Regions from separate parts of the Paenibacillus sp. MABNR03 genome, predicted to be linked through region 4. Evidence: riboswitches for the same ligand, from Rfam matches in the RefSeq annotation. Region 4 holds a riboswitch; each other region holds the start of a gene.
What was found. Region 4 has a riboswitch for thiamine pyrophosphate ahead of AAIH57_RS08235 (thiamine phosphate synthase). Riboswitches for the same ligand answer to the same signal wherever they lie in the genome.
Positions count from the first base shown of each region.

Region 1 (7,422 bases), on a different contig from region 4:
TTCCTTTTTTGAAACGATGGAATAGATCCACTTCTGAAAGGAATGAAAAAAGGAACTCCGTTGAACCCGTTCGGTATATTACGCTTCCTGGGAAACGCCTGGCTGGTGTTTCGGCCAGAACGACCAATGCCATTGAGATGAGCGGTAAAGGTTGCATTCAGGGATTGTGGGATCGTTACTTCACGTCAGGGCCGCTCCCCGCTCCCGAGGCAGCCCGATATGGCTGTTATGCGGATTATACCGATGGTATCCACGGGGAATACACCATACTCGTAGGTCATGAGGTGGCTGCAGATGAAACGCTGCCTGATGGTATGAACTCGATCGAATTACCTCCTGCGACATACGCCGTGTTCACCTCCAGAAAGGGTCCAATGGCAGAAGTTGTAGGTGAAGCATGGGGCGCCGTATGGGCCTGGAACCATCAGCACGAGCGAACGTTTACCGGTGATTTCGAGTTATACGATGAGCGGAGTATGGACCCTGCCAATGTCCAAGTAGATCTCTATATTGCAGTTAAACAAGCTAAACCAAGTGCAGATCAGTAATGAACATTATTTCTCTTCCTGTTTGATGAACAACAAGCCGTCCGGTTCTCCGGACGGCTTGTTTGGTATATCTCCCTTGTCTCACGTGTGAAAACGTGTAAAACATTCCCCTTCACACCCAAGACAACCGACTATGGTACCAAGTTAGTTAGCTTCAATGATACCTACTCTCCGGACAATTTGTCTTATTTAAGGGCTCAATTGACATTCGCGAAAATGGGACTATTCACTTAACAACCGATTCCATCCTCCCATATCAAACCATTTATATCAGGTTCTTTATTCCTGAATTTCCCTCAAACCGTTTACATCTTCTCAATACGGGGTAAAATCACTACAATCCAATTGGAATTACGTCATAACTTCCCGGTTTCGTCTAACAAGTCACATATACCTATTTGTGCACGAGGAACTGGGCCTATCGGAAATACATAACCTTAAATAAGAAAACAATAACGAGTGCATATTCGAACATGCACCAAAGGAGGAACCAAGATGATCCGCATGCCTATTCAGCAAATGATCCCGTACCACCACCAATATCCACGCAACACGGCGACCACTGCTCCCAAAAAGGAGAATGAGAACACTCAAGGTCTATCCTTTCATGAGATTTTGCAGCAAAAAATGGCACAAAAGAATGCATCGCCTTCCATGCGCTAAAATGTACATCTGATCATATTCGAACCTGATTATAGAGCCGTCCTTCCGCCGTTTGGCGGGGAGACGGTTATTGGCGTTTGGCATAAAAATCTGTACAGTTTCCAATTGCATTTCTATAATGAGTTAAATATCTGTTGCACTCACAGGTTAAAAGCATTGGTAAAGGGGATGTCACCATGATCACGATCGGCTGTTTTCACGCTCACTATTCCAACATCGCACTGATTGAAGAGACACTCGCCTCCTATGAAGTAGAACTTGTGCATTATGTCGATCCGGGTCTGGATCGCCGCAAACATGATGCCAACTTCTCTGAAGCTGTCACGCAAGAGAAGGTATCTCAGACGTTACAATGGATTGCCCAATGTCATGCAGATGCCATCCTGGTCACTTGTACCCTATTTGCTGCGGAACTGGCGCAGGCAGCACAGCATGTTTCCATACCCGTCATCGGCATCGATGATCCACTGTTGCAGAAGCTGCAGCAGACTTCCCAAGAATACATCCTTGCTTTTACCAACCCGGCAACCGTTGAAGGAACGATGACGCGGGTGAATAAAGCATTGCAGCAAGGTGAAACAAGCGGGCAGCAGGTTGCGGATACATCAAGAATAGAGGCCGTGTTAATTCCCGGTACATTTGAGTTGATTATGCGGGGCGATAAGGACGGCTATCTTGAGGCAGTCAGTACGGGCTTGCAGCAATTGGCTGCTCAGTCGCCAGACAAAATGGTGGTTGCCGCTCAGTTGTCCATGGCTCCCGCAGCAGCTCGCGCAACAGCAAATGCAGGTACGGAGATTTACAGTCCCCTGGCATCGCTTGCAACCTATTTGGAGCAGCACCTGAACATCGTTCATCGTTAGTTTTGACATGTAGAGCTTCAGCTGTGAAGTACTTTTGTTTCATGATAAAAAGACTCTCGAATGAGAGTCTTTCAAATGGTATAATCCATATGTACAGCCAATTTGTGGTGGGGAATAGGCTTGCCTCCAGTGGGAGGTGATCCTATGAACTTCTCTTTCAACGACGTAATCGTGTTCGCAATGTTAATTATTGCGCTCCTGACATACATCGAACGGAAAAAGAAGTGACCCGCCACAGGTTGACAGGCCTGACGGGTCACTTCATCTGAGCTAAGCTGCACTCGGAGGAATACCTGCCGCAAATGCTGTGCAGGAGTAGCCATTGGCCTGGCTACTCTTATTTGTCTTTACTTATACTCATTTTATTAAACATCTGTGAGACAATCAACCTATAACGGATAGAAATATCCTGTATTTTGACCCTCTATCTACTTCTTCAGCGAAGCAAACTGGTTCCATAACTAAAAGCCGTTCTTCTCCCAATAGCGGAGAGAACGGCTTTTATACATTCTAGACCGCCCAGATTGCGCTGTAACGTCGCCTAGGATCGGGTTCGGTATTCCACAGCCTTCTCCTGCATTCCAGCCGCCACAGCCTCATTCTCGGACAGCCCTTTGTCTGCGGCAAAGGCACGAATATCCTGGGTGATGCGCATGCTGCAAAACTTCGGTCCACACATGGAACAGAAATGGGCTTCCTTGGCCCCTTCAGCCGGCAGCGTCTCATCATGGTAGGACAGCGCACGCTCCGGATCCAGTGACAGGTTGAACTGGTCCCGCCAGCGGAATTCAAAGCGGGCCTTCGACAGTGCGTCATCCCGGCGCTGTGCACGGGGATGGCCTTTGGCCAGATCCGCGGCATGTGCAGCAATCTTATAGGCAATAACTCCCTCCCGCACATCATCCTTGTTCGGCAGGCCCAGATGTTCCTTGGGCGTCACATAGCAGAGCATGGACGTTCCAAACCAGCCGATCATCGCCGCCCCAATGGCTGAGGTAATATGGTCATAGCCCGGTGCGATATCTGTCGTCAGCGGTCCGAGTGTATAGAACGGCGCCTCCTTGCAGATCTCCATCTGGAGGTCGACATTCTCCTTGATCTTGTGCATCGGCACATGTCCCGGCCCTTCAATCATCACCTGCACATCATGCTTCCACGCGATCTGCGTCAGTTCACCGAGCGTAGCAAGTTCAGCCATCTGCGCTTCGTCATTGGCATCATAAATGCTGCCTGGGCGGAGTCCATCTCCGAGAGAGAAGGCCACATCATACCTTTTCATGATTTCACAGATTTCTTCAAAGTGGGTGTACAAAAAATTCTCCTGATGATGTGCAAGGCACCATGCCGCCATAATGGAGCCGCCTCTGGAAACAATCCCTGTCATCCGTTTGGCCGTCATCGGGATATAACGCAGCAGCACGCCTGCGTGGATCGTAAAGTAATCCACTCCCTGCTCTGCCTGCTCAATAAGCGTGTCACGATAAAGTTCCCAGGTCAGGGCCTCGGCTTCGCCATTCACCTTCTCCAGCGCCTGATAGAGCGGCACTGTTCCAATCGGTACAGGCGAATTGCGGATGATCCATTCCCGGGTGGTATGAATGTCCTTGCCCGTAGAGAGATCCATCACCGTGTCCGATCCCCAGCGAACCGCCCAGGTCATCTTCTCCACCTCTTCTTCGATCGAAGAGGAAACGGCCGAATTGCCGATATTCGCGTTGATCTTTACGTGAAAATGGCGCCCGATCAGCATCGGCTCACTCTCGGGATGATTAATATTTGACGGCAAAATGGCTCTGCCGCTCGCCAGCTCCTGCCGCACAAATTCCGGCTCCACTCCCTCACGAATGGCTGCAAATTCCATCTCCGGTGTAATGATGCCCTTTCTCGCATAGTGCATCTGGGTGACACATCGTCCGGATTGTGCACGCAGCGGTTTGCCGCGCAAGCCCGGGTACTCTTCAGCTCCGGCTCTCTTCCCTCCAGGTTTCAAACCGTTATCCTCCGGTTTGACGGTGCGTCCCTGGTATGCCTCAACGTCATTCCGCTCTGTAATCCAGCGTGTACGCAGAGCTGGCAGACCTGCCCGGATATCCGCATGGAATCCGGGATCGGTCATGGGGCCGCTCGTATCGTAGACACGCAGCGGCTCGTTATGCTCCACCCCTTGGGGAGTATTCGTGTCATGAAGGGCAATTTCACGCTCCGGTACAGCAATGTCCGGACGTGAGCCCTGAATGTACACTTTGCGGCTGCCGGGAAATGGCTGAACCCGCCCGGCCGCCCCTGTTTCCTTTTCCAACATATGCTCTGAATGGTTCTGTCCCGTTGTTCTGTTGTCCGTACTCATCGCTACCTCTTCCTCCTCGTTGGTGGTCCCATGGATTGATTAGTCCGTTTGTTGGCTTGCGCACCCAGCCCAATCATCCACGCATAGGTAAGAAAGAGCGACCACACTTCGGAAAAGAGGACATTACAGCAGATTAAGCTGACAGGCTATTGAATGACTGGACTAAACCCCATTCTCGCAGGCCCGCACATCAGGAGATGTAATCCTTCTTTGCAGCGGACGTTCGCCTGTTCACTGTATATAAAAAAAGCCGGTTCCCGAGGGAACCGGCTCATGTCCATCACCCATAACAAGCCTGATGCCATGCTCCCTCAAGTGGAGACATGCCAAAGGCAGTATTATGCAGGTGTTCGTGGTTATATCGCCGATTACTTCCCTACGCTGGTATGATCCAGATCAGGTGCAAAGGGTCCGGAATCTCATGCGATTCCGTCTCAGTCCGGACAATTCGGACTCCCCCAGTAACGTTAACAAGTTGCGGTATACGTACCGCAGTTCCATATTCAATTCATCATTCCAGCCCCGCCGGGCCGTCCATTACAGACTAGCGCAAGTCCATCAGAAAAACAACCCTTTATCTTCCACTGTATTCAAAATCAGGACAACATGAGGCCCATCTGCGCAGCCGCTTCCTTCAGCACAGGTGCATATTCATGCAAAGTTTCCTGGGACAGACGGCTAACGGGTCCGGATACCGAAAGTGCAGCAGCGATATTTCCCTTACGGTCCATAATCGGTACGGATACTGCAGCCGCTCCAGGCTCCCGTTCCTCGTAGCTGGTTGCATATCCATTCTCCCGAATATCTCCCATCTGGGCCAGATAAACCTCAGGATCGATAAATACCGGCCATTCCGGGCTATTCATCAATTCCTCCCGGTCCTCCTCCGTCGCAAATGCCATTAGCACCTTGCTGGATGCTCCTACAGATAAGGGAAGCCGCACGCCGACCGGAGCCACACGGCGGATTGCCTGATCACTCTGGACGGCCTGAATTCGTATCCGTTCACTGCCATCCCGAAGATACAGACTGACGGTCTCTCCCAGACGATCTCTGAGCCGCTCCATCGCAGGAAGCAGCAATATGGCCGGATCATCACTGCGGGACATATGGGCAGACAGCTCCCAGATTCGAATACCGAGTCGGTATTTCTCTGTGGCAGCATCACGAATAACGAATCCCCGCTCCTCCAGTGTAGCCATCAGACGGTGAACTGTACTTTTGTGCAAACCAATCTGGCTGGCAATTTCCGTGAGTCCCAGATCACTGCGGGTGGTAAAACACAATAATATATCCAGCGCCCGTTCCACAGCACGGACGGTTAATTTGCGGTCTTCCATGGCATAATGCCCTCCTCATGTTTCATCACATGAAACTTGGTTACATAAATTATATGAGAAACAATCTCATCTGTAAACCAAAAAGCGCCAAAACACAACCGGATAAGGTGTAAATATTTTCTTTTTATAAGCCTAAATCCCCTGCAATCTGCACCATCAGGAAATGTTACCCATATATCTTTCGAACTATATAACAATTGCGTAACAAATGCCTCCAATCAATTGACTTTAACTATAGGGAAACATACGATAAAGATATATAAAGACAAGATTTTGCTGCACATGCTTGTAAGGATAAAAAGACATTTTACCCGATCTGAACTCGTTGTTATCTTCAATTGATCTTAATAAGGAGGGGCAATCATGTTTCCGACATCCCAGAGCGAAGCCCCGCTGCAAACGAAAGTGTCCGATCTGCCCTCTTCGTTATCACCGAGGCTGATCCGGTTCAAACATATTATCGTAGCGTTGCTGCTCTCCGTTGTATTTTTTCTGCTCTTTTGTTTTATTGCACTACACGGCTATATCGCCTGGGTCTTATCCAATCCAACCGTAGCCCCTGTATTCTCCAACCCGATGCAGGCCAAGAATATGAAGTACGAAGACATCACGTTCCCGGCAGCAGACGGCAGCCGGACGATGCAGGGCTGGTACATTCCCGCAGACACCGAAGTCAACAAAACCATTATCTTCAGTCACGGATATGGTGCCAACCGGGAGGAAACCTGGGTACCGATGTATGACCTGGCTCATTACGCCCACCAGCTCGGTTTCAATGTAGTGATGTTTGATTACGGATTCGCCTCACAGGTGAACAAGGCGGTCGCCACGGGCGGCAAAGCCGAGTCCCAGCAATTGCTTGGTGCGATTCAGTTTGCCAAGCAGCGCGGTGCTCAGGAGCTTGTCGTCTGGGGCTTCTCCATGGGCGCAGGTACCGCATTACAGACTGGTCTGTTGACGGAGAACGTGGATGCCATGATTCTCGACAGCACCTTCCTGCTGGAGCCGGATACGCTGTATCACAACATCCATAACCAGATCGATCTGCCGCGCCAGCCGACCCTACAGATCATGAATCTGTTATTCCCGGTTCTGAACGGCACCGGATTGCAGCAAATCCCGTATCAGGAAGTCAAAAAGAAAGACTATCCGTTCCCGATCTTCTTCATTCACGGTACGGAAGATGAGAAGGCTCCCTATCCAATCGCGGAGCTCCTTGCCGCCAACCAAACCAACACCTACTCGGAAGAATGGATTGTACAGGATGCGCATCATGAGTTGATCTTCCGGGAACATCCGAAGGAGTACCTTCGCCGTGTCTCTATGTTCCTGAGTCATGTGACGAAGACAAGCAGCGATGATGTGGAGAATACCAATACCGGAGAATAGTTACCTTCCGGTGATTCAAGAGCCCCAGCGGGGCTCTTTTTTTTGTGTACACATAGGACAACATGGCTGAAGAATATACTTTTGGGACGATTATAAATGGTTTGAGCCTGACATTCCTTGATGGGCTGATTTCTAAAATTTCACTTGAAGGAGGTCCACCGTATATGAATTGGTCTACATATGGACCCTTGCTGCCTCTGCGTATTCTGGAGGAGATCCGATTCTGGAAAGAGCAGGAGAAAGAGCATACGCTCGTCATTCGGGCACTGGTT
Region 1 is NZ_JBCIYR010000009.1:61,519-68,940, forward strand. It holds gene AAIH57_RS27240 (zinc ribbon domain-containing protein) at 1-548, shown strand, start outside; gene AAIH57_RS27245 (hypothetical protein) at 1,044-1,211, shown strand; gene AAIH57_RS27250 (hypothetical protein) at 1,388-2,074, shown strand; gene AAIH57_RS27255 (hypothetical protein) at 2,146-2,397, opposite strand; gene thiC (phosphomethylpyrimidine synthase ThiC) at 2,616-4,376, opposite strand; TPP riboswitch at 4,778-4,891, opposite strand; gene AAIH57_RS27265 (IclR family transcriptional regulator) at 5,018-5,761, opposite strand; gene AAIH57_RS27270 (alpha/beta hydrolase) at 6,125-7,150, shown strand; gene AAIH57_RS27275 (Fe-Mn family superoxide dismutase) at 7,315-7,422, shown strand, end outside.
Region 1: it holds a riboswitch for thiamine pyrophosphate, as region 4 does, so the genes downstream of both, thiC (phosphomethylpyrimidine synthase ThiC) here and AAIH57_RS08235 (thiamine phosphate synthase) in region 4, are expected to answer to the same signal.

Region 2 (7,422 bases), on a different contig from region 4:
CTGTGGCATATAGCTGATTTTACCCCGCTGTCCGGTAACGTTCTGTCCGTTCATCAGGACCTGGCCTGCTTGCGGTTTTAGCAAGCCTCCAATGATGTGAAACAACGTGCTCTTGCCGCAGCCGGAAGGACCAACGATGGCTGCGAATTCGCCCTGCTCCACAGTCAGGGACAATCCGTTCAGGACCGGGAGCTTGCTCCTGCGTTCCCGAAATGAAGCATGAACGTCCTGTACTTCCAGCGCAGGCAGATTCCTAGTCCCGGAAACGGACATAGCAGCGGGAGCGGGAGTGAGTGATCCTTCATTTGACCCCTTAATTGTGGTACTTCCGCTTGGCACTGTTTGCGCCTGTTCGTTATGTTTGAGTGTCATCTCGCATTCACCTCCTAACCTTGTATATTGCTTATGATGCGATTCAACGCTTCTGTGGTCGCCAGCGAACGAGCAGCTTCTCCAGCAGGGCAATGAAAAGGAAGAGCAGCAGGCTAAGCGCTACAATAATCATGATCGCAACGAATAGACGGTCTGTCCGGTAGGCGGACTTTTGAAGCATCATATAATAGCCGATCCCTTTATCCGCTCCGATCCATTCTGCAATGATGGCGCCCATCACGCTGTATGTGGCGGCAATTTTGACACCGGAGAAGATCGAGGGCAATGCGTGCGGCAGCTCCAGCTTCCAGAAGATCTGTCCGCGTCTTGCTCCCGCCATGCGCATATAATTCATCATTGCGGCATCGGTTCGGGTTAGACCATCCATGGCAGCAACAGCAACGGGGAAGAAGCAGACCAGGATAATGGTAATCAGCTTGGGCAGCAGCCCGAATCCGAACCAGATCAGCAAGAGCGGAGCGAGCGCGATGGTAGGTATATTTTGACTAAGGATAAGTAATGGATAGAGGGCTGATTTCAGGAATGGAATCAGATGCAGCACCATCGCAATCAGCAGTCCTACCAGTGTGCCCGCCGCGAAGCCGATCAACGTGAGCTGAATGGTCGCCCATGCATGCATGCCGAGCCGTTCTGCCTGGGATGCCGCTTCATGCGCGATGTCGGAAGGTGCCGGCAGCATCCATTTTTCAATGTGAAACAGGGACACCGCGCCCTGCCATATCGCTATAAAGAGAATAACCGCCACAATGGGCGGCCATACACTTTTGAAATAGGTATGCATTAGCGATACTTCTCCGTCAGGGTATCCATGCTGAAGCCGTTCGGGCTATGGGCAATTTTGATCTGGGAGATGATGCTTGGACTGCCAGCCTCCACGAGCACCTCGTGCATTTTGCGGACAACTTCGAGCAGTTCCTCCAGTTCTCCCTCCATCGTGGTGTCGAGCGGGTTGACCTGGTATTTCAAACCGGATTGCTGAATAACTTCAATGGCACGATCCACGTAAGGGTATGAATTTTCACCATTTGGCGTTTTGGGAATGACCTGAATGCTAAGCAGTGTGCTTGCCATGAGAGATCACGGCTCCTTTCGGGTTAGTTGTATTTTATTGAGGTAAAAATTCGTTCGTATACGCCTTGGATACATCAATCTGCTCATCGAGCAGTTTTTTGTCGAACATCCAGTCCGTGTAATTTTGCCATACTTCCTGTTTCTGCTCACCCCAGCGCGGAGCATCGTCCTTGTACTTAGGGCTGAGCCATTTTTGGCTTGCCAGGACAAGGTCCTTATCCAGATCCGGTACAGCCTTGATCAGAATGTCCGCAGCTTCTTCGGGATGATCAATAGCGTATTGGTACCCCTCGGAAGTGGCCTTCATAAACGCCTTAACCAGCTCGGGGTCGTTCTGAATGGTCTGTTCGTTCGTAACGAGTACAGGGGTGTAATAGTCCAGCGCGTCGGAATAATCCTTCACATACAGCATGTCGATGGGTTCTCCGCGCAGCTCGGCTTCAATTCCGGTCCAGGCGTAGAAAATCCAGGCAAAATCAATGTCCCGTTTCACTGCGGTAAAAAAGTCGGCATCGCCCATATTAATATTTTTCACTTTGGACACATCGGCGCCTTCGCCTTCCATGATGGATTGCATGACTGCTTCTTCCACAGGGGAACCCCAGCCGCCATAGGATTTGCCTTCAAAATCTTTGGGTGATTTAATGTTTCGGTCCGCCGGAGCGGCGAAACCGGACGTATTATGCTGAATGACGGCTGCAATGGAGACAAGCGGAACGTCCTGTGTACGGGCTTGTGTTACACTCTCCTGATAACTTACGCCAAAAGGCACTTCGTTCGACGCAACCATCGTATCCGCGCCCCCAGCACCCGGCTGCACAATCTCAACATTCAAGCCTTCCGCTTGGTAGAAACCTTGATCCACGGCGGCATACAGACCAGTGTGGTTTGTATTTGGGGTCCAGTCGAGCACGACTTTGACATCCTTCAGTGCTGCGCTATCCCCTTCATTGGTGTTTTCAGTGTTGCTGCTGCCGTTCTGTCCTGTGGGTGCTGCCTCCTGGCTGCCGCATGCAGCGACGGTGACCAGTGTCACACACAAGAGCAGGAGGCCGATCATTTTCCGCCATCTCATCTTGATTTCTCTCCTTCAGTTGTCCGGCCAGTGGCACGGGGTACTCCTTGGCTTCATATCCAAGCATGGTGCATAAATCCTTCGATTTATACCAGCTATGATCCGGATGGCATCCTTTTTTATACAAAAAGAAATTAAGAAAAATGTCTTATCCATGTAAAAAAAGAAGCCAGACCGATTTGGCGGCACTTTTTCTTGCAATATCAGTAAGTCAGCTTCGAAGCTTAATCTTTCTGATAACATCAAAAAAAGCGCCCCGAAATCCGGGACGCGTGCAGGCGTTAGAGAGGTGGCGTACAGCACATGGCTGGGCCTATTCAATATACTCCGATTCCTACGCTGGCATGATCCAGATCAGGTCTAAGGGTTAGTATCTTCGTGGGATACACTCTCAGCCGGCCAATTCCGACTCCCCTGGGAAACTATGAAGTTACGGGCATTACTAGGTGTAATTATAGGCCAGCGGGTGGAACGTGTCCAGTCAGGAACTGGATGGGATACGTAAATAATTATCGTGGCGAATAATATAAGGCGATCTGGCTTAGTGCAAAAGCATCGGATAGTGGGCCATAGCCTAAGTGCTGAGGATCTGGAAGGTTTCCAACAAAAACTTGGATCAAATCCGATGTTTGATATCTCGTCGCATAAGGGCTGCTTTCCCTATTTCAGCGATCAGCTTTTGATCGTTTGACCTTGACCGGGGTCGCTTGATTCATTTAAATAACATAATTTAGATACAAAAGGAGATAGTACTGCTATACAAATAATTATTTTTTACATAAAAATGGGGGCGTACTGAATGATCCTTAAAATCATATTCGCAATTATTCTGTCCTATTGTATCTACGTTTTTTTCACAGCTTACCTTTTATTTTTGGTTCCGTCTCCAACTACTATTGAAAATACGGATATGCAAAAATCGGTAACAGAAGGAAGTACAACAGATCGCGTATTACTCTTGGAGGACGGCTTTCAATCCGGTCAGGTGAGAATCCAGACCATTCGAGAGGCGAAAACAAGCATCGACGTGGCTTATTACTCCATCCAAAAGGGAAAAACATCTCAACTCTTTTTTGCTGCTTTATTCGATGCAGCTGATCGGGGTGTGCATGTTCGAATCATTTTAGACGGGATTTTTCACAGCATGCGCGGAGAATTGCGTGATATTCCAGATGCCATTGCAGCTCACCCCAATGTGGAGTTAAGGTATTATGAACCACTCCACATATTTATGCCATGGACATGGCATAACCGTCTGCATGACAAGATCCTTCTTGTCGACAACACATATGGCATCATTGGCGGCCAAAATATTGGTGATAAATACATGGCATTGCAACCCCAAAAAGACTATGTATTCGATCGGGATGTCCTTGTTTACAATCCAAACCATAATACGAACAGCACGGTTGTTGAAATGAAAAAATATATAGATCGGTTATGGAATCATCCATTCACCAAACCAGAAAAACATGCAAAACGTCAGCATCATGCAAAGGGGGTAAAAGAGCTTGCTCGGCTGGCTCAGTTATATAAAAAAGCTCGGGCTCAGAGCGATCCTTTTGTTAAAGTGTTGCCGAAGGAATGGGCTCAAGGAGCTCTTCATTCCGACCACGTCGCTTTCATTCACAATCCAATCAAAAGGCTGTATAAAGACCCGACCATGTGGAGAGCATTTGTTCATTTCGCCAATCAAGCAAAGTCGAAAGTGTACCTTCAGACGCCATATGCCATTCCTACCAAGAAAATGAAGAAAGCAGTACATCTGTCGATGAATCCAAAAGCAGAATGGGTCATGCTAACCAATTCAATCCAGCAGACCCCTAACCCTTTGGCTTTCGCGGGATACTTAAGCTCTAAGAAACGGTTGCTTGATACCAGTCTGGCCATTTATGAATACCAAGGCCCTTATTCCATACACGGCAAATCATTTGTCATGGATGATTACCTCAGCATGGTTGGTTCGTATAATCTTGATCCCAGATCTGCCTTTCTAAATACCGAATCTGCTGTGGTCATTTCTGGTTCTGCATTCGCCAACGAACTAACAGAGGCTATGGATATCAAACGTGCACATAGTACGCGTGTGAATAAAGGTGAGCATCCAGCAGAATCTACGAATCAGAAAGGCTCTGTTATCAAACGAATGGCAATCACAGCTTTATCCAAACTGTCTTTTCTCTGGAGATTTATGTTGTAGGAAAGAACCCACATTTTTTGAGTTGAATTTTTGCTCCAGCTCATCAAAGCTTGCTTATATTTCTTGCGCCAAGACAAATGGATCTGTATCGGGGAAGAACCAGACCAATGGATTCAGAAATCTCATTTAGTATTCGCGATGTATGGACCGCGCCAACCGGCAAGTCATCACACGGGAGATATAATTTCATTGGAGTACCCGTCTGAATGTTCACAGAATGTTCACTTATGTGGAGGGTTTCCTCATCTCTATAATTACGAAGGTAAACAGAGAGGATGAGTGAATTGCCAACAAGCAAGAAGGAACAAATTATTTTCGGATTAATGATGTGTACAGGAATGGTTGTCGTCATGATGACATTCAATTTATGGCACAGTGGGTTACTCGGTAGGATGTCCCCGCTTGAGATACTGCTTCAATTCATATTATGTTTTGTCATCGCGTTTGTGGTAGAGTCCTTCATTGTCGGACCTGTAGCGAGAAAGATTGCTTTTTCCTTGCCCTTTGACAAGTCCAACAAGATTTTGAGTGTGCTCGCCATGTCATTTTTCATGGTGATTGGCATGGTTCTGATCATGTCCTTGTATGGGATGGTTTCAGCATACCTGGCGGATCAATTAAATGGGGCATCCGTACTCCGTAAGTACCTTCATACAATCGCTCGTAACTTCAGCCTGGCGCTGCCATATCAATTGATCATTTTGGGGCCCCTCGTGCGATATGTATTCGGTAAATTCATCAAGGATAACGGGCCTGTAATGCCTGTTGTTAACAAGAGTGTGTGATGCAGCTGGACCCAAAGTATTTCCTGGGCAATCTTGTGCAAATGAATAGATCATATTCTCACCTGTAATGAAAGGTGATCTGAGGCAAAGATGGGGCACTTTCCACCGTAATTACAGCGCTAACGAATCGAGAACACCTTATTAGGCCAGTTTTTAGGGGAATGAAAAATCTAACGAATCTCAGCGGCGTTATTATGCTAAGAAACTGCAACGAGACCTTGAATTTGAGATAATTACCTAAAATAACGCCTCTAGGATTCGTTAGATCTCAAACATGTAGAAATGGAGGGGGATAGCGTGTGCTAGGTTCGTTAGAACAGAGTAACGCTAGAAAAAGATGTCCACTGCCAAGTCATGGCGGTGGACATCTCAATCTCTACAATAGGTATTTCTAATCCTCAGGAAAGGATAAACACATAACTGTTATGTCACAGAATCCGCTATATGTTTGTTCTGCCATTGATGCGTGATCACGCTAATGATAAGCAGGCCAACTGCAAATATGGCAAGCATCCATGCAGATTGATTAATCTCCAGATGATCAAGACTCCATCCCGTGGTCAAAGGCAGAATAGCACCGCCGACCCCGCCTGAGGCAATCAAGATGCTTGGTGTGGATTCTTCTGTTCCAGGCAGCAGTTTACTAGCGAAGACAAGGGCAATGGAGAAGATGCCTGACATCGCAAGTCCAAGCAGTAAGATGATGAGAAATGCAGACCAGATTTGGTTTGTAAATGGAAATACCATTAACAAGAGAACAGATGCGAGACAACTGTACAGGACATAGACGCGGTATTGGAATTTCTCTGCGATATACCCGGCGAAGAGTCGTCCCACAGACATGGCAATCCAGAAACAGGTGACACTAAGCGCTGCTCCGGCTTCCTTCATGTTCATTTTCTCAATCAGAATCGCTGGCATGAAGTTCGCAAGACTCATCTCCGTACCAACATAAAGGAAGAAGAAAAGCACGAATAATACCAGAAGAGTCATGTTACGGCCACGATAGGTTGGACCGGGTGTGCTGACAGCTACGGGATGCATCTCACCTGATGCCCCGGCAGTGTGGGCATGTATTGAACCGTTATTAGAACTACGTCTCTCTAGAACCTCATCGAGTTCACCGAATGATCCTTTCGCCCAGAAAACAAAGGTCAGCGCTGCGCAGATCGCAACAACGAGAAAGGAAAGGCGCCAGTATCCGGCAGCAATCAGACCGCTGGCAATGAGCGGCATGACCATCGCCCCGATCCCGAATAACACTTCAAGTCGACTCATGGCAACGGCTGTATTGTCTTTGATTGCAGCAATGATAATGGTACCAATGACAGCTTCAACCATTCCGAATCCAAAGCCGGCTGCGGGTGCGATGACGTACATCCAGCCCCACGGTGGCAGCAGCATATAGGATAATTCTGCGATACAGAGCAGTGCTGTGGCGATTAACAGGCCTCCCCGTTTACCAAAGCGTCTGTTCAGCCATGGAGATAACAATACACCACCCAGGAATCCGGCAAATTGAGCGAAGATCAGCGTTCCGCCTTGGCTATAATCTTTGCCATAATGTTCAAGTGCAACCGGCAGAATGGAACCGAGCACAACGTGGGCAAGTCCAATCAGGAAATAGGATAGACATCCGATCCAAAGTAATTTTTTCATAAAGAACTCCTTCTACTTTTATACATAAAATGAGGATCACAATAAAGCGCAATCTTGGAGACAAAGTCTATCATAACAGGACATGTTAAGTTATGCCATGAATTCCGGATCGATACAGAAGGTTGCAATTAGGTCCGGCGTTCGTATATACTGAGACACAACAATTACAGATCGGAACCATGCCGTTGAAGAGCATCCAACTCGGAGGCGTTATCGCCAGGGGAGCGAATATATCCCCA
Region 2 is NZ_JBCIYR010000006.1:96,745-104,166, forward strand. It holds gene AAIH57_RS24685 (ABC transporter ATP-binding protein) at 1-273, opposite strand, end outside; gene AAIH57_RS24690 (ABC transporter permease) at 416-1,174, opposite strand; gene AAIH57_RS24695 (MTH1187 family thiamine-binding protein) at 1,174-1,464, opposite strand; gene AAIH57_RS24700 (ABC transporter substrate-binding protein) at 1,499-2,539, opposite strand; TPP riboswitch at 2,853-2,965, opposite strand; gene AAIH57_RS24705 (phospholipase D-like domain-containing protein) at 3,450-4,739, shown strand; gene AAIH57_RS24710 (hypothetical protein) at 5,015-5,524, shown strand; gene AAIH57_RS24715 (MFS transporter) at 5,948-7,183, opposite strand.
Region 2: it holds a riboswitch for thiamine pyrophosphate, as region 4 does, so the genes downstream of both, AAIH57_RS24700 (ABC transporter substrate-binding protein) here and AAIH57_RS08235 (thiamine phosphate synthase) in region 4, are expected to answer to the same signal.

Region 3 (7,422 bases), on a different contig from region 4:
GGTCCAATACGACAGGTACATGATTGGCATTGGCCGATTGCCCGGCGAGGCGTATGGCTTGAACCACCTTGTCGTCCAGTGTGCCAATGTTAAGCACGACCGCTCCGGATATTTTGGCGACATCGGCTACCTCTTCATGTGCATAGGCCATGAAGGGAGAGGCACCGAGTGCAAGCAGACCGTTGGCTGTGAAGGGAGCGACCACGATGTTGGTGATATTGTGAACAAGTGGATTCTGGGTACGAACAAGAGTCAGATATGACATATGAAAATTCCTCCTAGTGAGCCATTATTGTTTTTTATAGCAGCAACTGCACTACTTACTGCTCCTGCAAGTTAATAAAAGCATCCGCGGCTTTGACCGATTCCGGAACCAATTCACTTTGTACCAGCCACTCCCGGACGTTCTCCCAGGAGGAGGCTTCCTGCCAGCCAAACGGCTTATCTTCTTCAGTCATTAGTGGCAGCAGGATGTCCAGGCTTTTTCCTTCAATCTCCGGATCAAGCGGGGACGTTTCATTTTCGTGGGTGAGCAGGATGTTCAATGCTTCTTCTGGATGTTCCGCCACATATGTTTGCCCTGCCTGCATCGCTTTGACGAAACGGGTGAGCTGATCCTTCTTGGCCTCAATGCCCTCATCGCTTGCCGTCAGGACGAGTTCATAATAATCCGGTACGCCGTAATCGACAGGATTGATCGACTTCACGGCATGACCTTCTTTCTCCAGAATCAACTGCTCATGATTGATAAAACCACCCATTATGGCATCAGCCTGTCCGGAGGCCAGCGATGGAAATAGGTCAAAACCGACATCCACCAAATTCATGTGGTTCGGATTGCCACCATCCTGGCGGATCATCGTGCGTACCATGGCTTCATACAGGGGAACGGAGGAATACGCTACCGTCAGTCCTTCGAGATCTTTGGGCGAATGTACTTTCCCGTCCGTTTCCGTCAACAGATGAACGAGCGGATGCCGAACAACAGCGGCAATGGATCGTACAGGAATGCCTTCTCCACGAGCTAGCAAAATTTGCGGCTGATAGCTCAGCGCCAGATCCACTTTGCCAGCAGCTACAAGCTTGAGCGCATCATTCGTATCAGCAGGCATCTGAATGTCCACATCGAGACCTTGGTCTGCAAAATATCCCTTCTCCTGTGCAACGTATATAAAGGAATGGACTGCGTTCGGATACCAGTCGAGCATGATGGACAATGAATCATGGTCACCAGACGACGATCCGGTTGTTGTTGAATCTGTGCCCTGAACCTGGGGATCGGAATCGGACGATGATGGGTTGTCACCCGTATTGCCACAACCGCTGACGATCAACAGTAAACAGATGAGGGCAGGAAGCAGGATGTGAATGAGTTTCTTTTTTCTCATGGATAAATGGGCCTCGTTTCGTTCATTTTTGTTTGGTTCCAATCGCTGATATGTTTCAAAGAGATCGACAGGAAGGAGCAGCACTTGTTATCTCATTGCGATTGCCCTTTAATCGACTTTTCTCTGCCTGCATGGTCTGCATTCCGCTTCAATCCAAGGGCTCGCTCCAGCCAGGCAATAAGCACGAACAGACCGATGCCCAGCAAGGATAACAGCAGAATGGAGGCAAACATCGCATCGGTATTCATGTTGCTGGACATTCTGCGGCTGAAATAACCAAGACCTTTGCTGCCTCCGAGCCATTCGCCAATGGTTGCGCCGACCACGCAGTACACCACTGACATCTTCAATCCTGAAAAGAAAGAGGGGAGCGCAAGAGGTACCTGTAGCTTGCGGAACAGATCCCACTTGCTTGCTCCCATGGTCATCAGCAGTTCGCGCTGTTCCGGGTCGCCTTGACGGAGACCATCATAGGTGCTGACCACAATCGGAAAGAAAGCGATCAGAAACACCACAGCGACTTTGCTCCAGAGTGTGTAGCCAAACCACAGAATGAATACAGGAGACAGGGCGATCAGTGGAATCGTCTGGCTGATTACGATGAAGGGATACAGCGCCTTTTCAATCGAACGGCTGAGGTGCATGCCAGCGGCCAGTGCGCTTCCGGCAACGATGGACAAGCCGAAGCCAACTGCTACCTCCATCAATGTGGCAGGCAGATGGGTTCCCAGGAGCAAATGCCTATGCTCAACTAGAGAACTCGCTATTGATGTAGGTGCAGGGATAATGAAAGAAGGGACCCAGCCCAATCGCACGATGCATTCCCAGCCAGCCAGCATCAGGAGGAGAAGCACAGCGAACAGGGCATAGCGGGCAAACCATCTGCTGACGTTAAAGCTTCGCATGTAGTTGTTCCTCCAACCGTTGTCGCATCTGTATAAGATCGGGATCGTAGACCATGTCCGAGTGTCTCGGACGGGGCAGAGGCACCGTGATGTCCAGCAGCTGCCGACCGCCAGGAGTCAGAAGGACAATCCGGTCACTTAATAACAGGGCTTCTTCGATATCATGCGTGATGAACAGCACCGTTTTGCCGAGGCTTTCCCACAATTCTAGCAGCCAGCGATGCATCTCCCGCTTGGTCATGGCGTCAAGCGCGCCAAAGGGTTCGTCCAGCAGCATCAGCTGTCCTCCTGTCAACAACGTGCGAAGCAGGGCAACCCGCTGCTTCATGCCGCCGGACAGTTCGTCCGGGTAGGCATGCTCATAGCCGGATAAGCCGAATCTGTCGAGTCCGGCCATAATGTCAGCGCGCAGCTTCACCTTGTCCTGCTTCCTCGGGGCAAGCTCCGAGGGAAGCAGGCAGTTCTCCATAACCGTCCGCCAGGATAACAGCAAATCCTTCTGCGGCATGTAGGCGACTCGACCAAGTCGCTGTCCTGGCGGCACCCCAGCAATTTCGATCGTGCCGTCTGTCGGTTCAAGCAAGCCTGCCAGCAGCTTGAAGAGTGTACTCTTGCCCGACCCGCTGGAGCCGATCAGCGAGACGAATTCTCCCTTTTTTACACACATCGACACATTGGAGAGCACGGGGGAATGTCTCTGATCCGGAAAAGTAAAGGTCATGTTGTCAATCTGTACATCGTTGCTCATTTGGTTTCTTGACCCCCTTGGAATAAAAACTGCCTGAAAGGAAATGCACGTTATTTGCGATCTGTATGTAAGTAAACGCGAAAAAGCCCGCCCATTTCCGGAGAAATGAGTGGGCCTGTTAAGTTCAACCGATATTCATGTTCATATGAATATGAAAAAATCCGTTAACTGAAAGTCCGCTCCACTTCCCTCCGCTGGTATGATCCAGATCAGGTTCAAAGGGTCCGAATACATTCATTCGTCTCAGCCGCAAGGCTCCCCTAGTGCAATCGTTCAAGATATGCAGTTGTGTACACAGCATATATCACATTCCCGCGAGATGTAAAGAGGGCGGCTTAAAAGAAGTGTGCGTAAAGAAGTTAGGAAAGTGACCTATTCTAATTGTTTGAATGTAACAGTGAATCAAGCTCACCGATCAGACGGGCAATCTGTTCAGGTGTGCCAATCGTAATCCGAAGCCAGGAAGGCATGCCGAATTCGGCACCGCCGCGGACAGAGATGCCTCTGTTTAACAATTCTTTGGTAATCGGGCCACTATCCTGCAACAGATCCACCATCATGAAATTCGTTTCGGAAGGGATGTAGGGTAACTTCCAATGATCAAAGGACTGCATTAACGTTTCCCGTCCCTGACGATTGTAGTGCAGGCAATGAGAAACAAATTCATGATCATCCAGGCTGGCTGAAGCAGCGGCTTGGGAGGTGGCCGTCAAACTGATGGGCAGCTTGACCCGGTTAATGCCTTCAATGATGCTTTCATTCCCGATGCCATATCCAATTCGCAGGCCGGCAAGTCCATATATTTTGGAGAAGGTTCGCAAAATAATCAGATTATTATACTGCTCCAGCAGCTTAACCGTATCAGGATAATCTTCACTTTCCGCAAATTCATAATACGCTTCGTCCAGGACAACCACGACATGGGAGGGCACATGTTCGAGTAAACCAAGCAGGGCATCTGCCGTGAAAATGGTTCCGGTTGGATTATTCGGATTGCACAGCCAGATGATTCGGGTAGAAGCATTGATCCGCTGCCGGAATTGCTCCAGGTCCAGTGAATGGTTGACCAAAGGCACTTCATGAATAACCCCGCCTGCCAGCAGCGTAGCGCCCTTATACCAGTTAAAGGAGGGGACCGGAATGAGTGATTCCTCGCCGGGATTAAGAAAGGCTTGGGCGGTAAGGGTTAGGAGCTCGAATGATCCACTGCCAAATACCAGTTGGGAGCTACGCACACCCAGACGTTCCGCAAGTTTGTCACGCAGCAGTTGGCTGGAACCGTCGGGGTATTGAGCCAGAAGATCGGAGCTCAGCGATCTGACTGCTTCCGCTGCCAGGGGAGAAGAGCCAAACGGATTCTCGTTCGCTGCAAGTCGATCTACACTTTCCAGTCCCAATTCCCGCCGGATCTGTTCCATGGATTTGGCAGGTGTATAAGCCGGAATTTGATTTAACAGATCTTTAACAGGAGGAGAGGGAACGGTTGAGAGGGATTGCATAATCATACCTTCTTTCCAGTGGAATTAGATCGAGAATGATATCTGTTTCTGGGCTATCTGCTGTGGTGTCTCTTGTGGAGGAGTCAACAAGCGATTTAGAATAAGATTTTCAAAATGAGCAAACCCGCTGTCCCGAACACGTGGACGCTCCAGCGTAATTCGGGTATCCATCGTTATATGACCATCCTCGATTAACAGTACCCTGTCAGCCAGCGCAACCGCCTCACTGACATCATGAGTGACCAGAATGACAGTCAGATCTTCTTCTACCCACAAGCGTTCGATTAATTGCTGCATCTCAATTCGGGTCAATGCATCCAATGCACCCAGCGGTTCATCCAGCAGCAGTAAACGCGGATGACTTGCGAGTGCCCGTGCCAAGGCAACACGTTGTTTTTGTCCGCCAGATAATACCCCCGGCCAGTCACCTTCACGCTCTCCAAGTCCTACATTGCGAAGTGACTGGCGTGCATTTTCCTTGTTCTTGTCTGGGATTCCCAGCCGTACATTGTCGAGCACGGATTTCCAAGGCAGCAGTCGGGCTTCCTGAAACAGAAACCGTGTCTCTGGTGCTGTACTGCCAAGCTTTCTGTTGCCCAGCATAACGCTTCCGGAAGAGGGGTATTCCAGCCCGGCGATCAGACGCAGCAAAGTGCTTTTGCCACAACCACTTCGTCCAACGATGGCTACAAATTCCCCTTGTCTTACATTGACATTGATGTCGGATAGAATTGTCCGCTGATCATACGATTTCTGAACCCTATCTACTTGAAGAAAAGGACTGATCTGACTTGTGCTCATGGATCAATTCACGCTCCTTTGGCTTTACTTGCGGGATAGAGCCGGGTTCCAGCGCAGCCAGCGCCGTTCCAGCCATTTGGCGATGGTATCGGACAGCTTGCCCAGCAGGGCATATAGCAGAATGCTTAAGACGATTACATCCATCTGCATGAATTCCCGCGCATTCATCGCCATGTAGCCAATCCCCGCATCCGCCGCAACCGTCTCGGCTACGATAAGGGTCAGCCACATAATGCCAAGTGCATAACGAATACCCACGAGAATGGAAGGCAGTGCACCAGGTAGGATAACGTCTTTATAAAGGGACCAACGGCTGAGGCCATATACTTTGCCCATTTCAATCAGACCGGGATCGACCGATCGTATGCCGTGGAACGTATTCAGATATACCGGAAAGAATACACCCAGGGAAACGAGAAATAATTTTGCTTCTTCACCGATCCCGAACCACACAATAACGAGGGGGATCAATGACAGATGCGGAATGTTACGAATCATCTGTACCGAGGAGTCGGCGATCTTTTCCGCAAGGGAGGAGATGCCGTTCAGCACTCCCAGCAGAAAACCCAGACCCCCACCAATGAGGAATCCTCCCAAAGCTCGTCTGGCGCTAATACTGATATTGTTCAGTAGTTCACCGTTACCAAGCAGACGAATGAAGGCCTCCAGTACTTGAGCGGGACGGGGCAAAATATTGGCTGCAACAACTCCGGATGCAGTCAGCCATTGCCACAGAGCCAGAATGAGTAGTGGTACAACAAAAGGAATGAACTGGTTAAACCATGCCCGGTTAAAGGTTTTGGACCGCACGTTATGCCTACCTCCTTGCTTCCTTCGTTATTGACTACCTGGAGCTGGAAGTTGATCTTGAAGTGCACCACTCCAGAATGTGCTCACATCGACTACCTGCCCAAAAATTCCCGCTTGCTGAAACGTATCTGCTACGTCCTGTTCGGACTTGATGGCCTCATCAGAAATGGCAACAATACGTGATGGGCGTTGTGCTTCTCCATCCGTGTAGGTTTTAAGGGCTTGTTCCACCGGCTGGTGGGTATTGTCTGCTGTAATTTGAGCCCACGCATCCTTATTGGCACGAGCCCAATCATTGAATTTGTTGATTCGCTCCAGATAATCGGCTAGGGCCTCTTTCTGTTCCGCATTTGCAATAGCCTGATCGGACGCGGCTACAAGGAAGCTGCCTGACAGGATATCTTTGGCGCTGGCGAGCGTTGTTGCTTCATTCTGATGTGCGGAGATGATGGCATTGCCGTAACTGGCAAGGGCATCCACTTTCCCGCTAATCAGGGCGCTGAGTCCGTCGGCTGTTGAAAGTTCGACCGGACTGATTTCACTCCAGGTTAGTCCGGCTTCCTCCAGCATTTTGAGCAGGAAATAGTGGGCTGTTGTATTTTTTACGAAAGCAACTTTCTTGCCTTTCAGGTCAGCAACTGATTTGATAGAAGAACCTTTGGGAACAACGACCTCCTGATTTAAGGTGCTGCCTTGTTGTACCGCAATAATTTTGAAGTTTCCACCATTGGCAGCCTGAGATGCAAAAATGGGCGGAATTTCACTGGTCACACCAAAGTCCAATTGATTTGCAGCCATCGCTTCGAGGATCAGGTTACCTCCCTGAAATACGTTATAAGTGACTTTATAGGGGGTGTCATCGAGTCCGGCGGCTTTTAGCCCCAATTCGAGATTGCCCCATCCGGTCTGACCAACCCGAATAGTAACGTCTTTATTCGAAGCAGCTGATGCTACTGTCGGTGTTGTGCCTGTACCGGCGGCCTGATTATCAGTTCCGGCAGAGCAGCCGGAAATCAGCAACAACAGAAGCGCGCTCAGAAAGGCAGTTAAGGGAAGAGTGTACTGGCGGTTTGGACGGATCATAGGGAGGAAACCTCCTTGGTGTATGTACTGCTTTCACTAGACTGACTGGATTCTATGAATGTTTGGCCGATGCGGTCTGCCTGAAGGATGGCTTCGGTTACCTGCGCCGTGCTAACTCCGAAGGAGAGATGTGCCGCACTGCCTTCCCGCAGCTGTAGTCCTGCTGCAATGTGCGCAGCAGCTTTCTG
Region 3 is NZ_JBCIYR010000002.1:170,758-178,179, forward strand. It holds gene thiM (hydroxyethylthiazole kinase) at 1-265, opposite strand, end outside; gene AAIH57_RS09520 (ABC transporter substrate-binding protein) at 321-1,388, opposite strand; gene AAIH57_RS09525 (ABC transporter permease) at 1,481-2,293, opposite strand; gene AAIH57_RS09530 (ABC transporter ATP-binding protein) at 2,280-3,041, opposite strand; TPP riboswitch at 3,211-3,313, opposite strand; gene hisC (histidinol-phosphate transaminase) at 3,419-4,540, opposite strand; gene AAIH57_RS09540 (ATP-binding cassette domain-containing protein) at 4,565-5,341, opposite strand; gene AAIH57_RS09545 (ABC transporter permease subunit) at 5,366-6,151, opposite strand; gene AAIH57_RS09550 (ABC transporter substrate-binding protein) at 6,179-7,234, opposite strand; gene AAIH57_RS09555 (iron-containing alcohol dehydrogenase family protein) at 7,231-7,422, opposite strand, start outside.
Region 3: it holds a riboswitch for thiamine pyrophosphate, as region 4 does, so the genes downstream of both, AAIH57_RS09530 (ABC transporter ATP-binding protein) here and AAIH57_RS08235 (thiamine phosphate synthase) in region 4, are expected to answer to the same signal.

Region 4 (7,422 bases):
TCCAGTAGACAGTGCAGTTCCTCACCAATTTTATGATCATGATTCTCTTCCATCACCCGGATAACCATACTGCAGGTTGTTAGTTGAAACTCCTGTTCACGATACAGATCTTCCCATGTGCTATCGAGAACGGTGTAACCCTCAGCGCATAAGACTTCCTTGATCTCGTTCGTTCGTTCTTTTACACCAATCAGTAAAATGGATGTTTTCATTTTGTTCACCCGGCCTGTCTCAAACCGCTGCCAAGCCATTGGACCGTGTTTTTCGTTACCAATCCCTTCCTGCTGGACAGCAGTATGCTGCATGTTGTGTGTTTAGCATGCCATAAAATGAAAAAGTCCATTCCTGAAAGGAATAGACTTGAACATCCGTTATTAACCTTACCCAAAATATCGGTGAACGAGTGTACGCGCTTCAGCGGTGTCCTTCGTTCCATGAACCAATACCCGTCCATCCTGAAAAATAACCATTCGATGGGCCCCTGTCGTGAATGAAACCAGGAAAGGGTTAACTTCCACAGGACCTTCATCCAATCTGCGCAATCGCTCAGACGTATCATGCAGATCCAGCTTCATTGGACGAGATGGACGAATTTGCACCGTATCCCTTCCGCATAAAACATCGGTTTTCTCCAAATTGGCCGCGGAGAGATAAGGATATGTTGCGGCTTCACCACAGGAAGGGCAATCTGCTTTTTTGGCACCGTCCACATTGATAGATATGTATTCATTACGCCATACATCAAATGACAACAGCTTTTGCCGCAATGCATGTCCATTTCCACTTAGAAGTTTCATGGCTTCCGCTGTCTGGTTGGCGGTTACCATCTGCACGGCCTGAGGAATAATGCCTGATGTATCACAGGTATCCCCGCCAAGCGGAACCTCTCCAAGCAAACAATTCAGACAGGGAGTCTCTCCTGGCAGGAAGGTGTACGTAATTCCGTAGCTCCCCACACATCCCCCATAAATCCACGGAATGCGATATTTCTGGGACATATCATTAATCAGCAGCCTCGTATCAAAATTGTCTGTTGCATCCATAATCAGGTCTGCGTTTTGAATTAAATCCTCAAGCTCATCTACGCGGACATCCATCACTTTACCTTCAATGACAACAGAGGAATTGATATCCGACAGACGTTTCTCCGCTGCCATCGCCTTGGGCATTCGCTGAACAGCATCCTGTTCAATATAGAGCTGCTGCCGCTGCAAATTGCTCCATTCCACATAATCCCGGTCCGCAATGGTAACGTGTCCAATGCCTGAACGTACCAAAGTCTCCGCGATACCGGTTCCCAATGCACCGGCTCCCACGATCACGACTCTGCTGTTGTTTAGTCTTTTCTGACCTTCCTTGCCAAGCGGTGCATATCGTTCCTGTCTGGAATAACGATTGCTCTGCTCGGTTGATTTTGTCTCGTCTATCATGTATGAACCATTCCTTCCGCCGGACTGCTGGCTGCCGCATAACGCTTAATGGGTATCATGCCTGCCTCATAAGCCAGTCTGCCCGCTTCAACTCCCATCCGCATTGCTTTTGCCATATTAACCGGATCTCCCGAACCGGACACAGCGGTGTTCAACAGCACACCGTCCGCACCAAGCTCCATGGCATAAGCAGCATCTTTGGGTGAACGTAACCCTGCATCTACAATAACAGGAACAACAGCCTGCTCAATAATGATCTCCAGATTATATGGATTAATAATACCTCTTCCTGCTCCGATCGGTGAAGCACCAGGCATCACCGCATGAACACCGAGCAGCTGCAGCCGTTTGGCCAGGATCACATCATCCGAAATATAAGGCAATACGATAAATCCTTTTTCCAACAGAATCTCGCAAGCCTTGTACGTTTCAATCGGGTCAGGCAGCAGCGTAATTCCATCCCCGATCACTTCAACTTTTATCATATCACAAAGTCCTGAAGCCCGGGCAAGTTCAGCTGTGCGTACTGCCTCTTCTGCCGTCGAAGCTCCCGCGGTATTAGGCAGTAATGTATATCGTTTCAGGTCGAGTGTATCAAGGAAGTGGCGCTTACCGCGCTCTTCCAGGTTCAGACGTCGAACGGCAAATGTCAAAACTTCTGTTCCGGATGCTTCTACAGCTTGACTCTGTATATCCAGATCTTCGAATTTGCCCGTACCCAGCAATAACCTTGAATTAAATGAATGATGTCCAATTTTCAACATGATTTAACCGCCTCCCACAAAATGTACGATCTCGATTCGATCTCCGTCTCTTAATACGGTTGTAGCGTGATTCTCACGCATCAAAATTTGGCGATTTAACTCCACCACCACAGTTTTAACTTGTAGATTGAAGGAATGCAGCAATTGATCTACACGATTTAAATGGTCTTCAACCTCCATGCTTTGCCCGTTAACGATGATATTCACTGCATGATCTCCTTTCTGCTCAACCTTTCCGGACACAGCTCTTCAATGCCGAGCTCCTCCGAAGTATGACCGCCAATCAAATTAGCCATCAGTCTGCCGGTTATTGCACTAAGCAAAATTCCGTTGCGGTAATGTCCAAATGCGGTGTATAGACCCGGTATGCTTTCACAAGCACCGATATAAGGCAACCCGTCAGGCGTCGATGGCCTAACCCCTGCCCAAGCGCGCAAATATTGGGCTTGCCCTATGCCAGGAACCCAGCTTGCTGCGGATGCGAGCAGCTGTTGTATACCTTCAACGGTAACGATCTGATCCGAACGTCCAGGTAAACTGGTAGCTCCTATCCAGACTTCGCCATTTGCTTTCGGGACAATATACACATTATCTGCATAGACTGTCTTGTCCGGTCTGTAACCTGTGTCATGATCTGCAAACCGGACTGCAGCAATTTCGCCCTTCACCGGGAGAACCGGCAGATTCAGACCTGCCTGTTTTATCAGTTCTCCTCCCTGGAGACCAGCTGCAATAATGACATGCTTACACGTCATTATTCCAATGGACGTGTCCACGCCCTGCACTCTATTCGCTTCCACATTCAGCCTTACATTCTGCACACCTTCTATAACTTTAGCTCCCAGCGTTTGAGCAGCCCTGGCGTAGGCACGCGCCAGATTGACAGGGAGAACCTCACTTTCTGACGGTCTGTACAGAGCTCCGTGCGCTTCTTCACTGATCCATGGGGCTCGATGTTGAAGAATGGAACGATCCCACCACACATGCTCTGTTGTCAAATCACCGCTTCTCTTGTCTCTATAATTGTTCATTTCGTTTTCCTGACGAAATGGTGTAATAAATCCATGCTGCTGCAGGCCAATGTCAATTCCACTGAGTGCACTAATGTGTTCTGTTTGCTGGTAAAGCAGCGCTTTGCTTTCATGTGCCAGTTTGGTCAAGACTGGGGAATGGAATTCCTCGCTGTCCGAAGCCAGCATTCCGGCTGCTGCACAAGACGTTCCTCCTGCAATACGTGAACGCTCAACCAGTATCACTTCCTTGCCCTGTGAAGCCAGCTCATACGCTATGGCACAACCAATAACGCCGCCGCCCACTACAATGGTTTCCGCATGAAGCTTGCCCCGGATTTCTCCGCGTATTTGGCTCGAATAGGCTGTTCCAGTTCTGTACAGACTTCCACTTCGACTGCGACTTCTTGCTTCTTCGCTCATCCATTCATCTCCTTGATTCGGCTAAGTTCTCCAGCGTTCAATTGCCTGCCGCAAGGCAGCTCCTGCTACCTTCGGATTTTCACTCGCCCATAATGATGATATTACGGCAACTCCACTTGCCCCTGCCGCACGCACAGCATTAATATTTGCTGGTTCAATGCCGCCAATGGCAATAATCGGAATCGAAACCGCTGAACATACCTCGTTTAGCGCGGATAGTCCTCTCGGCTTGAACCCTGGTTTGCTGCCAGAAGAAAACACGTGGCCATAAAAGAGATAATCCGCACCTCGTTCTTCAGCTTCCTTTGCTTCACTTAGAGAATGAACAGATACGCCGAGCCGAAGTCGATTGGTTGTATTTAAAGAAGAACTGTCAGCACTGGCCAAGTCGTATTGACTCCAATGAACTCCTTGTATGCATTGATGTTTATTCAGCTCATTCAGACCATTGATGACAATACGCTCCATAGGGATTCCCTCGTCGTGCAAGCTATACGCCCACTCCATCTTCTGTCCATCCGATAAGTGCTTCTCCCGAATGTGTATATAGTCAAAAGATGGCCATACCTCTTTGGCAGTTTTTACAAAACGTTGTTTATCACCTGTACCTGGTGAAACTGCATGCAGTTCAAATGAACGTGAATTCACATGTTTATGAGAGTTTGTCGTGTGGGTTCGTCTCCTCTCCATAGCAATATGTACAACAAAAAAAGCCACTCCCGTAGGGGAGTGGCCGCGAAGTCAAGTCCTGTTAGTTAATGACCGTTACATGCCATTTGCACATGTTACAAGCTATTGGATCATAGCTGTAATCTATACATAATATCTGCATGCTTTGTACATGTGGGCACTCACATTCGCTACAACAATCGAATTTGCTTGCCCATGTCATTCACTGAAACGCGCCACTTCCCTACGCTGGTATAACCCAGATCAGGTGCAAAGGGTCCGGAATCGCATCATTCCATCTCAGCCGCAACGTGCGGCCCCCCCAGTGTTCATATGAAGTTGTAGCCTATGTTACCATAGACACCTTTTTTTGTCACCGTTCATTTTTTCTTTTATGTTGTTAATGAACTGTTTCGTTTGAGAAGCTCTTCCCCATCTGCTCAATTGCTAGTTTTTCTCGGACCATGCCTCAACATCCCATGTCTTTGTTACCCAATCCTGATAAAATTCAGGCTCATGGGAAACGAGCAAAACTGTTCCTTTAAACTCTTGCAAAGCTCGTTTAAGCTCTGCTTTTGCAGTCACATCCAAGTGATTAGTCGGTTCATCAAACAAAATCCAGTTGCTTTCCCGCATCAAGAGCTTGCACAATCGGACTTTCGCCTGTTCTCCCCCACTAAGCGCACTCAGCGGACGGGTGATATGCTCATTTTTCAAACCACAGCGGGCCAGGTGGCCCCTTACTTCGTTCTGTGTCAAATGGGAGAACTCATTCCACACGTCTTCAATAGGCGTAATATTTCCGGCACGGACTTCCTGTTCAAAATAAGCTGTTTCCAGGTAATCCCCCAAGAACGTCTTACCACTAATCGGCGGTATTTTGCCCAATATGGTTTTAAGAAGTGTCGACTTACCTACACCATTACATCCAACGATGGCTATTTTCTCGCCTCGTTCTATGGTCATTGTCATTTTAGGCAGCAATGGGTAGGAATAACCAATCTCAAAATCAATTCCTTCGAATACCGTTTTGCTGCTCGCACGCGCATCTTTGAAGTTGAATGTTGGTTTCGCTGCTTCATCCGGGCGATCAATTCGCTCAATCTTGCCTAGCTGCTTCTCACGGCTCTTGGCACGTCCAGAAGTCGAGGCACGTGCCTTGTTGCGCTGGATGAAATCTTCCTGTTTCTTAATATATTCCTGCTGTTTTTCATAAGCATCAATGTGCTGTGCTTTCTGCATATCCGCCATTTCGAGAAATTTGTTATAGTTGGCTGCATAACGCGTCAGTTTGGCGAATTCCAAATGATAAATGACGTTTACCACTTCATTCATGAACTCCGTGTCATGCGAGATCAGGATAAACGCATATGGGTAGTCTTTCAAATAACGCGTCAACCATTCAATGTGCTCGACATCCAGATAGTTAGTTGGCTCATCCAGCAGAAGAGCTGTCGGTTTTTCCAACAACAGTTTGGCGAGCAGTACTTTGGTCCGTTGGCCACCACTTAGCGCAGCAACGTCACGATCAAGTCCGATCGCGGACAAACCGAGACCATTTGCCATTTCTTCCACTTTTACATCAATCAGATAAAAATCGCCCTGCTCCAGTTGTTCCTGGATTTCGCCCATTTCTTCCAGCAGTTTTTCCAGCTGGTCCGGGTCCGCATCAGCCATTTGATCTGTAATGGCCATCATTTCCTTTTCCAGCTCGAGGAGTGGCAGAAAAGCATCCTTCAATACGTCGCGGATGGTTTTGCCTGGAGTCAGCTTGGTATGCTGGTCCAAATATCCGTAGCGGACTTTTGGCGTCCACTCCACTTTCCCGCTGTCTTTCAGCAACTTCCCAGTCAAAATATTCATCAACGTGGATTTTCCGACACCGTTTGCCCCGACTAAGCCTACACGCTCTCCAGCAAGCAAACGAAAAGATACATTTTTAAATAACGTGCGATCTCCAAAATTGTGACTCACGTTCTCTACTGACAATAAACTCATAAGATGAGGTTGCTCCTATCTATTTGACATTACTTTTTAATCGGTATTGTTGATACCGGTCAAGTTCTGAACTAAAACCCTATTTTAGCACAGGACCTGCCTTTTCTGAAAGTAATGAAATAGCGCAGTGTCTTTCTCAATAAATGACTTTATTAATGTAACAATTGTGTTCAAAATACCCTTCCGCCGCAGCCTGCTTCGCATCCGTAAAAACTTCCTCCGCTCGAAGATTGTTCTGACAAGTTGCTGGATAATAATACTTAATACCGGTTGAAGATTCTACACCTCCGATCACGGCTGTTCTTTTCACCAGTCTACCGCCACCAATGGCATATGTATTAACTTTCTGGTTACCAACAGGCAAACCCTGGATAAAGGCCATGATCCCTGTGTCATTGATGGAATTGTACCAATCTTCCTGTGATATGAGCGGCAGGGTAAACGTATAGGAAATCCCATTTCTTCTTGCGAACTCATTATGTCGATTGATGACCTCGGCGAGGTTTTCCTGAATACTCATAACGATGCGGGATCGCCTGACCTGATCAAACAATTCTGTATCTTGCAGCAATGGAATACCCGTACTTAAAGCAAGTTCGTTCTGAAAACCTTCGATCCATTTCCCCTGACTGGCATCATACGCGTACACATACCCATCGAGTGTAAAATTAATGCTGCTGCCATCAGAATCAGCGTAAGTATAGGGTATTTTAGGACCCCATACCTGTCGGAAAGAATCATCAGGTTCACCCGTCAACTCCGTCTCCTTTGCCAAAATATAATAACCATCATAATCGAGTACGACGACGGCCGGTATGTAATCAAACAATGCTTTTATCGCATTGGGATTATCCTGTATGCCCATATTCAAAGCCATCGTCTGCGTGAATGTCTGCAGCGCCAGTTCTTTATCAGCCTTCACAAATTTGGTGGAGTCATAGCCTGCCTCACTGTTTTGTTTCTCGTTCTGATGCATTACGGTTCCCGCATCCAGTACTGCCGTTTGGAGGGCCGATCTATACCTCTGACTTAAAATCTGGGCTTCTTCCGCATCTTGAGTGTTATGGGAAACGATCCAAAAGAAGGGCAGAAAAATTAGAATAAACACAATGGACAAATCAGTAATCT
Region 4 is NZ_JBCIYR010000001.1:1,958,656-1,966,077, forward strand. It holds gene AAIH57_RS08210 (winged helix-turn-helix domain-containing protein) at 1-305, opposite strand, end outside; gene AAIH57_RS08215 (ThiF family adenylyltransferase) at 381-1,430, opposite strand; gene AAIH57_RS08220 (thiazole synthase) at 1,427-2,194, opposite strand; gene thiS (sulfur carrier protein ThiS) at 2,198-2,401, opposite strand; gene thiO (glycine oxidase ThiO) at 2,398-3,627, opposite strand; gene AAIH57_RS08235 (thiamine phosphate synthase) at 3,649-4,317, opposite strand; TPP riboswitch at 4,521-4,630, opposite strand; gene AAIH57_RS08240 (ABC-F family ATP-binding cassette domain-containing protein) at 4,744-6,294, opposite strand; gene AAIH57_RS08245 (hypothetical protein) at 6,431-7,422, opposite strand, start outside; gene AAIH57_RS08250 (hypothetical protein) at 7,413-7,422, opposite strand, start outside.